One region of the Comamonas trifloxystrobinivorans genome, then DNA from elsewhere that is predicted to be linked to it. Evidence: predicted binding sites of a transcription regulator. Region 1 holds the regulator's gene; each other region holds the start of a gene.
The links. Region 1 encodes sigma-54, which starts transcription at its own class of promoters, with help from an activator protein. Its sites were predicted from a motif close to TGGCANGNAANCTGCTTT; they were not measured.

Region 1 (4,955 bases):
GCTGTTGGCTGTTGGCTGTTGGCTGTTGGCTGTTGGCTGTTGGCTGTTGGCTGTTGGCTGTTGGCTGTTCAGGATGTTCCCCCCTTTCAGCCAGCGCCTGCGGACGCAGCAAACACCGGCGGTTTGGCTGCCGTAGAGCAGCCAAACTTCGTGAACTGACTTGCGGCAGCTGTTTGAATGGAGCGCTTTAGCGCGAAATGAGTTTTGCCGCACGCCGGTGTTTGTTGTGGCCGCAGGTTGCCCCGAAAGATTCGCTACGCGAAGCTTTCGGGGTCGATGGATGTAGGGCACGTTTCTTTGCCTTCTTTCTTGCCGTGCAGCAAGAAAGAAGGTCGCCTGCCGGGGCGAGTCCCGGCCAGCTGCAGCAAACAAAGCAGCAAAACGCCAGTTAGAAAACAGCCCGCCAAAAACAGCAAGCCGCGCTACAGCGATTTGCGCAAACTAGCCGGCGGAATCCGCATCGCCTCGCGGTATTTGGCCACCGTGCGGCGAGCACACTCAATGCCTTGCTCTTGCAGCAGATCGGCGATCTTCGCATCGGACAGCGGCTTCTTCGGGTTCTCTTCGTCGAGCAGCTGCTTGATCAGCGCCTTGACCGCCGTGCTCGATGCGCTGCCGCCGGTTTCCGTGCCCAGGCCCGAGCCAAAGAAGTACTTGAGCTCCACCGTGCCTTGCGGCGTGGCCATGTATTTGGCGGTGGTGACGCGGCTGATGGTCGATTCGTGCAGGCCCAGCTCGTCGGCAATTTCGCGCAGCACCATGGGACGCATGGCCAGCTCGCCGTGCACGAAGAAGTTGCGTTGTCGCTCCACAATCGCCTGCGATACACGCAAGATGGTGTCAAAGCGCTGCTGGATGTTTTTGATGAACCAGCGCGCCTCTTGCAAGCGCTGCTGCAGCGCGCCGTGGCCTTCGCTGCCTTTGTGGCCGCGCAAGGCGTTGGCGTAAACCTCTTGCACGCGCAGGCGCGGCATCACCTCGGGGTTGAGTTGCACGCTGAAACCCGGCACCGGCAAGCCCCGCTCATTGCTGGGGCGGACGATGATGTCGGGGATGATGGCGTTGCGGTCCACATTGGCGAAGGGGCGGCCCGGCCGGGGTTCCAGCCGCGCGATGATGCCCAGCGCCTGGCGCACCGAGGGCTCGTTGCAGCCGGTCAACTGCATCAGTTTGCGCACATCGCGCCGCGCCAGCAGGTCCAGTGATTCCTGACACACCAGCAAGGCGGTTTCCAGCGCCTGGGCGTCGCCTTCCGGGTCGGGCGAGCCCTCTTCATCCAGCAAGCGCTGCTGCGCCTTGATTTGCAGCGTCAGGCATTCGGCCAGGTTGCGCGCGCCCACGCCTACCGGCTCCAGGCTTTGCAGCAAGCGCAAAGCCACGGTGAGGTGGTGCAACAGGGTGTCAAAGGCCTCGGCATCAGAGGCATCGCCAAAGCCTTGGGCCAGCTCGGCGAGCGAGTCTTCCAGGTAGCCGTCGTCGTTCAGCGATTCGATCAGCAGGTAGAGCGCGGCGCGGTCTTCTTCGCACAAGCGCAGCGATAGCGCCTGGCGGTGCAGCACGTCTTGCAGGCTGACGTGCTCGGAGCTGCGGTCAGAAGCGGGTGTTTCTTCTTCGTCGTCGCCGTGGCTGCTGCGGGCGGGCAGGTCGCCGCCCCATTCTTCCCAGTCGGAGGCTGAGTCGCCCGTAGCGGCTTCGGCATCGGCGCCGGTTTCCTTGCCGGCGGCAAAATCCAGGCTTTCGCCAGCAGCGGTGTCGCCTTCAAAATCGTTTTCGTGGCTGGTTCGCTCTGCGCTGCCAACCGAGGCTTCGGCGGCGCTATCGGCAGTGCCAGCCGGTGCGTCAGTTGCTGGTGCAGCGGTTGCATCGGCTTCGGCACCGGGCTCGGCTGCAGCGTCTTCGGCATCGCGTTCGAGAAAAGGGTTTTCGTCGAGCATCTGCTCGACTTCCTGCTGCAGCTCCTGGGTGGACAGTTGCAGCAAGCGGATCGACTGCTGCAGCTGCGGCGTGAGCGTGAGGTTCTGCGAAACCCGCAGCGAGAGCGATGGCATCATGGCTGCGCCCTCCGGTCACTGATGTGGGTACACGCTTTATGCGAGGCCACAGCCTCCCCAAGCACAGCGCGCCCAGCGCTGCGCCAGCGGCTGGTTCGTGTCTCACATGCGGAAATGCTCACCCAGGTACACCCTCCTAACGTCGGCGTTTTCCACAATCTCTTGCGGCGTCCCCGCGGCCAGCACCTTGCCATCGCTGATGATGCAGGCGTGGTCGCAAATGCCCAGGGTTTCGCGCACGTTGTGGTCAGTTATCAGCACGCCAATGCCGCGTTCCTTGAGGAAGGCGACGATGCGCTGGATCTCGATCACCGCGATCGGGTCGATACCCGCAAACGGCTCGTCCAGCAAAATGAATCGGGGCTGCGTGGCCAGTGCACGGGCAATTTCTACCCGGCGGCGCTCGCCACCCGAGAGCGCCAGCGCTGGCGATTCACGCAGGTGGTCGACCCGCAGCTCTTGCAGCAACGCGGTCAGTTGGCGCTCTACTTCGCTGCTCGACAAAGCGCGGCCATTGGCGTCTTTTTGCAGCTCCAGCACAGCGCGCACATTGTCTTGCACGCTGAGCTTGCGAAAAATCGATGCCTCTTGCGGCAGGTACGACAGGCCCAGCTGCGAGCGCTTATGAATCGGCATGTTGGCGACCGATTGGCCGTCGATGCGGATGTCACCGCCGTCGCTGCGCACCAGGCCCACGATCATGTAGAACGAGGTGGTTTTGCCCGCGCCATTGGGGCCGAGCAGGCCCACCACTTCACCTTTGCGCACCGACAGCGAGACGTCCTTGACCACCTTGCGGCTGCCGTAGGATTTTTCGAGGTGCAGCACTTCGAGCTGGCTGCGGTGGTCGCTGCCAGCGGCGCGCGCGTTGACCGAGATGGTTGAAGATGCCTCGGCCACGATCACTGGGCTCCGCCGTTCAGCTGCGTGCTGGGACGCAGTTTTTCCTTGTCGTCCGCCGCAGCCTTGGGCTTGGCGGCTTCGGCCTTGTCGTCTGCCTTGGGCGTGAGGACTACGCGCACGCGGTCTTGCTTGGGCGCGCCAGGCTTGGTGGCCGCCGCCTGCGTGCTCTTCTGGCCGTTGACGGTGAAGGTGTCGCTCAGGTTGTTGTAGACGATGACCGAACCGCTGACCTGGTCGGTCAGCGTGGTTTCGCGGTAGCGGCGCAGCTCGCCACGGCGCTCGAAGTGCACCGTGTCGTCGCGGCCGTTGTAAGTGATGACTTCGCCTTCACCTTCGATGAATTCTGCCGGAGCGCCCGGTGCGGTGTCGCGCTTTTGCCGGAAGAAGGCCAGTTTGCCGCCATCGGCCGTCACCACCCCGTGCTGGAAGCCATCGCGGTCCTGGCTGACCGTGAGCTTGCCGCCGCGGATGATGATGGTGCCCTTGGTCACCACCACATTGCCGGTGAAGACACTGGTTTGCTTGAGCTCATCGTGCGTGCCGTTGTCCGCCTCGATGTTCATCGGCTTGGTGCGGTCGGCGCGCTCGGCATGCGCCAGCAGCGGCACAGCCAGTGCAGCAGCCAGCAACAGGGAGGAAAAAAGACTGGGTTTTTTCATAAGGCATGAATCTTGCTCTGACCCATTGTAACGAGGCTGGAACCACCGGCCGCCACAGGCATGAAAAAGCCCGCAGTTTGCGGGCTTGGTTGGTGCCTGGCAGCAGCGCTATCAGCCTTTGGCGGCGAGGAACTCCACCACTTGCAACACATTGGTCATCGAGCCGGCGCGCGTGCCGTCGGTGTAGTACTTGCCAGCCACGCCCATGGCGGGCACGCCTTCAACGCCGTACGATTCTTGCAGCTGGGTGGCCTTGCGCACCTGGTTGGTGACCGAGAAGGAGTTGTAGATGTCCTTGAACTTCTTGATGTCCACGCCGTTCTTTTCCATCCAGGCGAAGATCTCCTCGTCCTTGTTCAGGCGCTGGCGCTCCACGTGGATGGCGCGGAATACCTTGACATGCACATCAGGGATCAGGCCCATGGTTTCCAGCGTGTAGTAGATCTTTTGCTGGGGGATGAAGCTGTTGTTGAAGGCCACGGGCACGCGGCGGATCTGCAGGTTCTTCGGTGCCGACTTGGCCCAGGCTTCGAACTGCGGCTCGAACTGGTTGCAGTGCGGGCAGCTGTACCAGAAGAATTCGATCACATCGACCTTGCCGGCGGGCGCATCGGGGTTCACCGGCTTGCTCAGCTTGACGTATTCCTTGCCTTCGGTGAACTTGGCCTGGGCATGTGCGCCGGTGGCCAGGGGCAGGCTGATGGCAGTAGCGGCCACGGCCGAGACGGCGGTGGCGGAAAACTCACGACGTTTCATGTTCTTTTCTCTCCAGTAGCGGGATGCGGTGTAGGAGTGGGGGTGAGCCACAAAAGTTCAACGCTGGACGCGCACGATCTGGGCGTCGACGCCGGCGCCATCGAGCTTGCCCTTGAGGCCGTCGGCGTCGTCACGCTTGTTGAACGGGCCCACGCGCACACGGTAGACGGTACGGCCATTGACTTCGCGCTCGGTCACGCGGGCTTCCCAGCCCATCATGGCCAGCTTGGCGCGTTGCGCATCGCCGTCAGACTGGGTGCGGAAAGCGCCAGCCTGCACAAAGTACTGGAAGCCGTCGCTGCCATCGGCACCGCGCGACTTGGCCAGATCGCCCAGCGGATCAGCGCCCTGGCCCGCCTTGGGGTCGAGCTTGGCCACCTGGGTCTTGTCGGCAGACTTGTCGCCGGTTTTGTCTGCCGGCTTGTCGCCAGCGGTGGTTTTGCCGTTGTCGGGCAACACCACCTCAGGCTTGGGCGGCTTGGTGTCGGCAGGCGGCGTGGTGTTTTCGCTCACAGACTTGGGCGGATCGGGCACCACCACGCCTTGCGCAGCAGGCGCTGCAGGCGTGTTGGGGCGAGCGGCCGGG
Region 2 (4,955 bases), on a different contig from region 1:
CCTGCAGCAGGCCTTTCAGCGCCATTCAGTCTGTGTTGCCGGTCCACTCCGGCTCCAGCAATATGCTGCTGGTTGATGTGCTCAATGCCCGTGGCAAGCCGCAGCGGCTGGAGCTGGGCAAGGGCCTGCCTCTGGCCACCATCGAGGCGTATGCCCGCTGGCTGGCGCCCCATCTGGGCGACAGGCTGCGGCCCACGCATGTTTACAGCGACTGAGTGGCCTGCGCCTCTTTCAAACGCCGGTACAAGGTTTGGCGGCTGATGCCCAATTGCTTGGCCGCTTGCGAGACATTGCCGCGGCATTGCTGCAAGCTTTGCGCAATGGCGGTGTGCGAGAGGCTCTTCAAATTGGTAGCAGGCAAGCTGGCCGCTGCCTCAGGCTCGGCATACGTCACTGCTTGAGGCGCGCCTTCGCGGTAGCGCAGCAACTCTTGCGCCAAATCGTCGGACAGGTGCGCCCAGCCGATCGTGTCTTCGCCCGCTTGCAACAGAGCCGATGCGGTTTGAAGCGCATTGGCGTATTCGCGCAAATTGCCCGGCCAGGGGTAATGCGCCATGGCCACGGCCAAATCGGTGTGCAGGCGCACCGCCGCGCCTGGGTTGAACTGCGCCAGCAGCTTGTGGGTAATCGCCTCACGGTCGCTGCGTTCGCGCAGCGCCGGCAGTTGCACGGCCAGCCCGTTAATGCGGTAGAACAGATCAGAGCGGAAACGCCCTTGCGCTACCGCCTCGCGCAGGTTGTGGTGGGTGGCGCAGATAAGCTGGAAATCCAGCGGCTGCGCCTTACCGCCGCCCAACGGCGTGATTGAGCGCTCTTGCAGCACGCGCAGCAAGCGGGTTTGCAACGCCAACGGCATGTCACCAATCTCGTCCAGCAGCAGCGTGCCGCCTTGGGCTTCGCGCAGGCGGCCGATCTGGCCTTCGCGCCGCGCGCCGGTGAAAGCGCCCGATTCATAGCCAAACAGTTCGGCCTCGATCAGGTGCTCGGGAATCGCCGCACAGTTGATGGCCACAAAGGCCCGTGCGCGGCGCTCGCTGCTCTCGTGCAAGGCGCGGGCAAACAGCTCTTTGCCGACGCCCGATTCGCCCTGCACCAGCAAGGCAATGCCTTTGTCCAGCACGCGCCGTGCACGCTCGGCGGCAGTGCGCCAGCGCTCGTCACCCGTATCCAATTGCGCCAAAGCATCCACACGTCCCACGCTTGGTACTGAAGCCGGATGGACCGCTGTGGATGGCGCTCTCAGGCTGCGCGCCTGCAGCTCTTTGTCGGTGAGCACCAAGCGCGCAAACACGGCCCGGCCGCTGTGCAAGGGCAGCGCCTGCACCGCGTCTCCAGGAAAGCGCCCCTGCGCCAGCCACTGGTTCAGCGGCATGGGACTGATGTCTTGCCACTGCAAGCTGCCCCAATCAGCCGCTGCGATTTTCAGCGCCTGCATCGCGGCTCGGTTGCCGCCCAGCAGCGTGCCATCGGGCGCCAGCGCCAGAATACCTTCGGCCGCTGTGCCCACACCTTCGGCTTGCGTGTGAAAGTGCAGACGCCAGTCGCGCTGGTGGCGCGAGAGCATCCAGCGATTTTCGATCATGCGCGCTGCCGTGGTCGCCAGCCCCAAGGTGTGCGGCTGTGATTGGCGTTGGTCGCCAGAGATATCGAGCACGCCCAGCAACTGACCTTGCGCACTGAAGATGGGCGATGCCGCGCAAGTCAAAAAGCCATTGGCCTCCAAAAAGTGTTCCGCACCTTCCACGCGCAGCGGCTTGGCCTCTACCAAAGCTGTGCCAATGGCGTTGGTGCCACGCGCCTCTTCGGTCCAGATCGCCCCGCTGCGCAAAGCTACGCGCTCAGCCTTGCTCAAAAACGGCGCATCGCCCAGCGTGTGAAGCAGGGTCGATTGCGGGTTGGCCAGAACGACCATGCTGTGGCTGTCCTGGATCTGCTCGAACACATAGTCCATCACCGGCCGGGCAATGGCCAGCAGGTCTTCGCTGCGCGAGAGCACCTGCCGCATCTCGCTGCTGGTGAGCGGGTCTTGCGCCTGCGCCCGGCCCACCGGTTGCACGCCCGCCCGCAGGCTACGTTGCCATGAGCTGGCAATGCGCTCTTGTACGGCGCCCGGCGGGCACTCGCCATGCGCCAGCAAATGCACACGCGCCTGGCGCAGCACCTGCGAGGTGATCTGAGGGTCCATGCCTGTCTCCTGGTTGGGCCCGTCTGCGCAGGCTCTGGTCCGAACATGTGGGTACCAGTATAGAAAAAGCCAACGGCCTGCCAAGAGGCCATGTCCACATAGCTGTCCAAGTGTTCCAGATTGGAACAGTGACAGTGTCAGCACTTGTTCCACCGTCGTCCGCAGGCCAGAGCACCTGTCATACAAATCAAGCAGTTAAGCCTGAAAATTTGCTGGCACGCATCTTGATAGGTGAACTGTGACTCGCCGCACTTTGCCAGCAAGAGCAAGCGCGAATCAGGCCACATTCACCATTCCATCGACAGGAGACACAGCCATGCAATACGCTTTCCCCGGCCAATCCGGCGCCAAGATCAGCTACAAGAAGCAATACAACAACTACATTGGCGGCAAGTGGACCGCCCCGGTCAAGGGCCAGTACTTTGACGTGATCTCGCCCATCAACGGCAAGGTCTACACGCAAGCCGCCCGCTCTACCGCCGAAGACATTGAACTGGCGCTGGATGCCGCCCACGCCGCGGCCGATGCCTGGGGCAAAAAATCGGCTACCGAGCGCGCCAATGTGCTGCTGCAGATTGCCGACCGCATCGACGCCAACACCGAGCTGCTGGCCTACGCGGAAACCGTGGACAACGGCAAAGCCATCCGCGAAACGCTGAACGCCGATATTCCGTTGTCGGCCGACCACTTCCGCTACTTTGCCAGCGCACTGCGCACGCAAGAAGGCGGTATCAGCGAAATCGACCACACCACCGTGGCCTACCACTACCATGAGCCGCTTGGCGTGGTCGGCCAGATCATTCCCTGGAACTTCCCCATTCTGATGGCCGCCTGGAAGCTGGCGCCCGCCATCGCTGCCGGCAACGCCGTGGTGCTCAAACCCGCCGAATCCACACCCATCAGCCTGCTGATCCTGGTGGAACTGATCGAAGACCTGCTGCCGGCGGGCGTGCTCAACGTCGTCAACGGTTTTGGCCGCGAAGCCGGCATGCCGCTGGCCAGCAGCAAGCGCATCCAGAAGATCGCCTTCACCGGCTCTACCAGCACCGGCCGCGTCATCGCCCAGGCTGCGGCCAACAACCTGATTCCCGCCACGCTGGAGCTGGGCGGCAAGTCGCCCAACATCTTCTTTGCCGATGTGATGGACAAGGACGACGCCTACCTGGACAAGGCCATCGAAGGCCTGGTGCTGTTCGCCTTCAACCAGGGCGAGGTCTGCACCTGCCCGAGCCGCGCACTGATCCATGAATCGATCTACGAAAAGTTCATGGAAAAAGTGCTCAAGCGCATTGCCGCCATCAAGCACGGCAACCCGCTGGACACCGACTCGATGATGGGCGCGCAGGCCAGCAAGGAGCAGTTGGTCAAGATCACCAGCTACCTCGATCTGGGCAAGCAAGAAGGCGCCGAAGTGCTGATTGGCGGCGCGCAAGCCAAGCTCGGCGGAGATCTGGATGGCGGCTACTACGTGCAGCCCACCGTGTTCAAGGGCCACAACAAAATGCGAATCTTCCAGGAAGAAATCTTCGGCCCGGTCCTGGCTGTGACCACCTTCAAAACCGAGGAAGAAGCGCTGGAGCTGGCCAACGACACGCTCTACGGCCTGGGCGCCGGCGTGTGGAGCCGCAACGGCAACGTCGCCTACCGCATGGGCCGCGCCATCAAGGCAGGCCGCGTGTGGACCAACTGCTACCACCACTACCCAGCCCACGCGGCCTTTGGCGGCTACAAGGAATCGGGCATCGGCCGTGAGAACCACAAGATGATGCTCGACCACTACCAGCAAACCAAGAACCTGCTGGTGAGCTACTCGGAGAACAAGCTGGGCTTCTTCTGATCGCAGCGCCCGGCAGGCCTGGGCAATAAGGCAGCTGCACGCTACCATGCAGTTGCCTGATGCCAGGCCTGACACACCGGCGCATCACCAGCTTGATGCGCCACCAGCGGCTGACGCTCAGCCGCTTTTCCTTTGAGAGCAGGAGCATGCCATGGTCGACAAAGTCATTGCCACCCCCGCAGCGCTGGAGCTGATCGAGCTGCTCAAAAGCAAATACGGCCCTGGGCTGATGTTCCACCAGTCGGGCGGTTGCTGCGACAACAGCGCAGCCAACTGCTACTTGCTCGGCGAGCTGACCATCGGCCAGGGCGACGTCTATCTCGGCGATATCGGCGGCTGCCCGTTCTACATTGGCAAAGCGCAGTACGAGTACTGGCGCCATACCCAGCTCATCATCGACGTGATCGATACCCACGGCGGCGGCACCTTCTCGCTCGAAGGGCCGGAGGGCAAGGCCTTCCATACGCGCTCGCGCGTTTTCAGTGATGAAGAGCTGCAAGCCCTGGCGCAAGAGCAAGCAATTGCAAACAATCCCTGACACAGCAGGCTTTTTGGCCACAGCCGCACCCGCCAAAGCAGGCGCAACAAGCACTCTTTTCTGTTGTTTATCAAAAAGATAGAAATACCCTGCAAAGCACTCCGCACACTTTGTTGCAATGCAGCATTCACCGTTTCTCCCTACAATTTGTACTGGTTGTTCAAGAAACGATGAGGAAACCATGACGACACGCCGCACCCACGCCTCTGTGCAGAACCTGGCCACCAAAAGCCTGGAGCTGTCGCTGGCCGCGCCCCAAGTGGTGGCCCAGCGCGTCACCCGCATGATGACGGCCGGCCCCAACCCCTCGGCCCGCGACCAGCAGGAATTCATGCGCATGGGCAACGAAAAAGTCGTCGCCTTCTACGAATCCTGGGTCGGCATGTGGAGCCAGG
Region 3 (4,955 bases), on a different contig from region 1:
GCGCCCGTCAGGCTGGTGCCGCCCCAGCCATGGTGCAGCCAGGCCCAGGAGCCGAGCGCCGAGCCAATGGCAGCGCCCAGAAAATACGTGGTCATGTACACCGCGTTGATGCGCGAACGCGCCTGCGGTGCCAGCGCGTAGACCACGTTCTGGTTGCTGATGTGCAGCGCTTGCAGTGCGGCATCCACCACCAGCAGGCCCAGCACAAACCACCAGATGTTGCTGCCGCCCAGCCACAGGCAAAGCCAGCCCAGCAGCATGAGCGCGGCACCGGCCAGGGTTGTGGACTGCTCCAGCCCTTTGTCGGCCAGGCGCCCGGCGACATTGGCCATCAGCGCACCGGCAATGCCGGCGATGCCGATCAGGCCGATCACCACATCCGAATAGCCAAAACCCGGCCCGGCCAACAGCAGCGCCATGCTGGAGAACAGCACGCTTACCGTGGCAAAGCCGGTGCCGCCAATCAGGGCGCGGCTGCGCAGGCGTGGGTACTGGCGCAGCAGCTGGGCGAGCGATTGCATGATCTCGCCATAGCCCACGTGCGCTGCGGGCGGCGCTTTGGGCAGGGCGCGGGCCAGCAGCAAGGCCATCAGCGCCGTGCAGATCGCACCCACCCAGTACACCGTGCTCCAGCCGCCCAGACCCGACAGAATGCCGGCCACGCTGCGCGAAGCCAGAATGCCGACCAGCAAGCCGCTCATCACCAAACCGACAGCACGCCCACTGGTGCCGGGCGCGGCAAAAGTGGCGGCCATCGGCACCAGCACCTGGGCGGCGACCGAGAACACGCCGGCCATCAAGGTGCCTGCGGCCAGCAAGCCAAAGCTGTTGGCCGTGCCGCTCAGGCCCGACAGCAACATGCCGCAGGCGGCCAGCAGCATCAGGACAACAACCAGGCGGCGGCGCTCCAGCATGTCGCCCAGCGGCACCAACAGCAGCAGTCCCAGCCCGTACGACACCTGGGCCATGGTGACGGTGCTGGCCGCCTGGGCATCGCTGATGCGCAAATGCTGCGCCATCGAATGCAGCAGCGGCTGGTTGAAGTAGTTGGCCCCGGCGCACAGGCCGCAAGCCACGGCCATGAGCACCAGGGTGGAGGTGGACAGGGCGGTGGGGCGGGGGGAAGTCGTCATGAGAAATCTGGCAGGCAAAAAAGGCGGGCAGCGCGCTTGGCCCATGTGCGGAAAGCGGCTGCCAGTCTCTGAGCATAGCGATTGGTCGCACAAAGCGCTTGCAATGCCGCTGCAGGCCCGTTGCCCGGTGCGGCTTTGCGCAGCCTGTGGCACTGGCACAGAACCTGCTACGTTTTGAAACAAAACAAGTTCTACAACGGCGAAGCAAGGGGATTGCATGCAAATGGTGCAGATGTCGGCCATCGACAAGGCGGATACAGCATGGCTGCTGGTGTCTACGGTTCTGGTGTTGTTGATGACGCTGCCCGGCGTGGCCTTGTTCTATGCCGGGCTGGTGCGCCGCAAGAACGTGGTCAACACGCTTGCGTCGGTGTTTGCCGTGGCTTGCGTGGTGACGCTCACCTGGTTTGCCTTGGGCTATTCGCTGGCCTTCAGCCAGGGCTCCAGCTGGCTGGGCGGCCTGGCGCGCGCCGGTTTTGCGGCCATGCGTCTGGATGGTGCAGCGGGCACCGTTTCGGTGAGCCACTTGGCGCCGCATGTGCCCGAGGCGGTGTATGCGCTGTTCCAGATGGCGTTTGCAGTGATCACCACTTGTTTGATTGTGGGCGCGGTGGTGGAGCGCATGCGCTTTGCCGCGCTGCTGCTGTTTGCGGCCCTGTGGAGCGTGCTGGTGTACGCACCGGTCGCGCACTGGGTGTGGGAGGCCGATGGCTGGCTCAACAAGCTGGGCGCGCTGGACTTTGCCGGTGGCGCGGTGGTGCACGTCAACGCTGGCGTGGCTGCCTTGGTGTGCGCGGCCATGCTGGGGCGGCGCCAAGGTTATGGCCGCCAGGCTTTTGAGCCGCACAGCCTGGGCTGGACGGCCATTGGCACCGCCTTGCTGCTGATTGGCTGGTTTGGCTTCAACGCCGGCTCGGCCTTGGCGGCCGACGGCCGCGCCGCGCTCGCCATGCTGGTGACCATGGTGGCCGCTGCGGCGGCAGGCTTGTCATGGATGTTCGTGGAATGGCTGGTGCGCGGCGCGCCTACGTTGCTGGGTGTGTTGTCGGGCGTGATTGGTGGCCTGGTGGCCATTACGCCGGCCGCCGGTTTTGTGCAGGTGAGCGGCGCCGTGGCGATTGGCCTGATCGCTGGTGTGGCTTGCTTTTGGGGCGCTACCTGGCTCAAACGCCAGTTGGGTGTGGACGATTCGCTCGACGTCTTTGGTGTGCACGGCGTGGGCGGCATTGTCGGTTCGGTGCTGACGGCCTTGTTCGCCGAGCGCAGCATCAGCGGGCAAGACACCACGGTGATCAACCAGCTGATCGCGGTAGTGGCTGTCATGGTGTACAGCGGCGCGATGACGGCGCTGCTGCTGGCGCTGATCCGCCTGCTGCTGCCGCTGCGGGTCGATGCCCAGCAGGAGGTCGACGGGCTCGATGTCAGCTTTCATCTGGAGCGGCAGAACTGAGCCTGCCGCCCCTTCCCCGGCGCTGCGTGCCCGGCTGCCGCAGCGTTCATCAGGTTCTGCCACCGAGGAGCTTGTATGTACGACAGTGAGCGTTTGGCCCTGGCCGCGCATTTGCATGTGGCGCTGCGGCGCAAGACCGGCCGCGTGACCGATACCGAATGGATGGCCAGCGACACCGGCTACGCCCAGGCCATGGTGGATTACGCATTGCAGCACGCCAAAGAGAACGACGACGCTGAGCTGGCGCGCCTGGCCGAGCGCTTTGGCGCCGGGCTCAAAGCCGCCAGCCCGGCTGCGGCAGTGGTGACCGAGCCCGCGCCGCGCCCGGTGAGCCTGGTGCAATCGGCCCGGCGCTATGTGGGCGGGCTGCGCTAGCGGGCTGTAGCAAGCGGCTGCGCCATGTCGTGCGAGGGACAGCGCCTTGCCAAGCGGCGGGCGTGGCACGAGCGCAGTGGAATCTGTCGGATTGAACGCACTGGCCTGTTTGAATGCGGTTGCGCTGTAGCTTTTGCGCTCCAGTATCGATAGCAAAAAGCATAAGGCTGCTTGCGCATCTGCTCTCGCGCGGGCCAGGGCGCAGCGAGCGGCTGCTGTCACAATCGGCCGCATGAATCCTTCTATCGCCTGGCTGGCGCTGTGCCAAGGCCTGTTTCTGACCAATAACGTGGTGTTCATTGCCATCAACGGCCTGGTGGGCCTGCACCTGGCGCCTGCGCCGTGGATGGCCACCTTGCCGGTGATGGGTTATGTGGTGGGCGGCGCGCTCTCCACCCCGCTGGTAGCGCGCAGCCAGCGGCGTCTGGGGCGGCAAGGCTCGTTCCAGCTGGGCTTGCTGGTGGCGCTGGTGTCGGCAGCCATGTGCGCGGCAGCCGCGTACTGGCAGCAGTTTGCGCTGCTCTGCCTGTCCACCCTGGTGGCTGGCTACTACAGCGCCAACGGCCAGCTCTACCGTTTTGCTGCCGCCGAACTGGTGCCAGCGCCGCAGCGCGAAAAGGCCATTTCGCTGGTACTGGCCGGCGGCCTGATCGGCGCCGTGCTGGGCCCGGGCCTGGCCAGTGCCACGCGCACCATGTTTGCCACACCGTTTCTGGGCGCGTATCTGGCGCTGATGGTGGTGGCGCTGTTGTCGATGGCGCTGATGCGGCTGGTGCGCTTTGCACCGCAAGCAGCCAGTGCGGGCGGCGCCAGCTTGCCGCAGCGCTCGGTGGGCGAGCTGCTCAAGCAACCCGGCTTTGCCGTAGCCACTTTCTGCGCGGCCAGCAGCTACGGCATCATGAACTTGCTGATGGCGGCCACGCCACTGGCCATGGATGTGTGCGGCTTCGATTTCAGCGCCGCTGCCGGCGTTTTGCAGTGGCACGTGGTGGGCATGTTTGCGCCGGGCTTTGTGACGGGCCATTTGATCAAGCGCTTTGGCGTGCTGCAGGTCATGTTTGTGGGCGTGTTGCTCAACGCCCTGTGCGTGGCCATTGCGCTCTCGGGCCAGACGGTGATGCACTTCACCTTGTCGCTGGCGCTGCTGGGCGTGGGCTGGAACTTTTTGTTTACCGGCAGCACCTCGCTGGCTGTGCAGAACTACCGCCCGGAAGAGAAAGACCGCGCCCAGGCTTGCATCAACTTCTGCGTTTTCGCCACCATGGCGGTGACCTCGTTCGCCTCGGGCGCGCTAGTCACCAGCAAGGGCTGGGAGATGCTCAACATGGGCTCCATCGTGCCCCTGGGGCTGACCGCAGCAGCCCTGGTGTGGTTGGGGTTGCGCCGGCCGGTGGCGCGCTGAAAAGGCTGAAAATACCAGTCTCAGCGTTAGCAAGCAGCTATCGAAACGATAGTTGTTTGAAACAGAATCGGATCATTTGTTCCGAATTATTTTGATAAATAACAAATGATCCGTATACTATGCGCCATGGCAGCTGGCGCAGGGCCGGCCACCGCATCGCAAAGGAGTGCTCGAGCATGAGCCACGTCATCCATCGTTCTTTGGCCAAGGTTCCTCTGGTCGCCGTCGGCGGCAAAGGGGTGGAGTTGTTCGACAAGGCGGGCAAGGCCTATATCGACGCCAGCGGCGGTGCGGCAGTCTCCTGCCTGGGCCATGCCCAACCCGATGTGATGGCGGCCATGCACCGCCAGATTGACCAACTCGCCTACGCCCACACCAGCTTTTTCACCACCGATGTGCAAGAAGAGCTGGCTGACCACTTGGTGGCCCACGCGCCCGCTGGCATGAGCGATGTGTATTTTGTCTCGGGCGGCTCGGAAGCGGTGGAAGCTGCGCTGAAAATGGCGCGCCAGTATTTTGTGGAAATCGGCCAGCCTGAGCGCACGCATTTTGTAGCGCGCCGCCAAAGCTACCACGGCAACACCCTGGGCGCGCT

Region 2: exaC (acetaldehyde dehydrogenase ExaC) is a predicted target of sigma-54. The motif match lies at 2,399-2,416, and genes of this name have one in related genera.
Region 3: ACFIQF_RS05095 (ammonium transporter) is a predicted target of sigma-54. The motif match lies at 1,287-1,304, and genes of this name have one in related genera.

Annotation. Positions count from the first base shown of each region.
Region 1 covers NZ_JBHZGV010000030.1:9-4,963, forward strand. Annotated here, with positions in the region: partial or broken gene ACFIQF_RS23795 (hypothetical protein) at 1-291, opposite strand, end outside; gene ACFIQF_RS23800 (RNA polymerase factor sigma-54) at 423-2,051, opposite strand; gene lptB (LPS export ABC transporter ATP-binding protein) at 2,154-2,930, opposite strand; gene lptA (lipopolysaccharide transport periplasmic protein LptA) at 2,954-3,613, opposite strand; gene ACFIQF_RS23815 (thiol:disulfide interchange protein DsbA/DsbL) at 3,725-4,369, opposite strand; gene ACFIQF_RS23820 (SPOR domain-containing protein) at 4,427-4,955, opposite strand, start outside.
Region 2 covers NZ_JBHZGV010000006.1:281,284-286,238, reverse strand. Annotated here, with positions in the region: gene ACFIQF_RS09170 (hypothetical protein) at 1-215, shown strand, start outside; gene ACFIQF_RS09165 (sigma-54-dependent Fis family transcriptional regulator) at 203-2,185, opposite strand; gene exaC (acetaldehyde dehydrogenase ExaC) at 2,502-4,022, shown strand; gene ACFIQF_RS09155 (DUF779 domain-containing protein) at 4,174-4,560, shown strand; gene ACFIQF_RS09150 (polyhydroxyalkanoate granule-associated phasin) at 4,742-4,955, shown strand, end outside.
Region 3 covers NZ_JBHZGV010000004.1:49,747-54,701, reverse strand. Annotated here, with positions in the region: gene ACFIQF_RS05100 (MFS transporter) at 1-1,133, opposite strand, end outside; gene ACFIQF_RS05095 (ammonium transporter) at 1,351-2,583, shown strand; gene ACFIQF_RS05090 (hypothetical protein) at 2,659-2,958, shown strand; gene ACFIQF_RS05085 (MFS transporter) at 3,191-4,360, shown strand; gene ACFIQF_RS05080 (aspartate aminotransferase family protein) at 4,537-4,955, shown strand, end outside.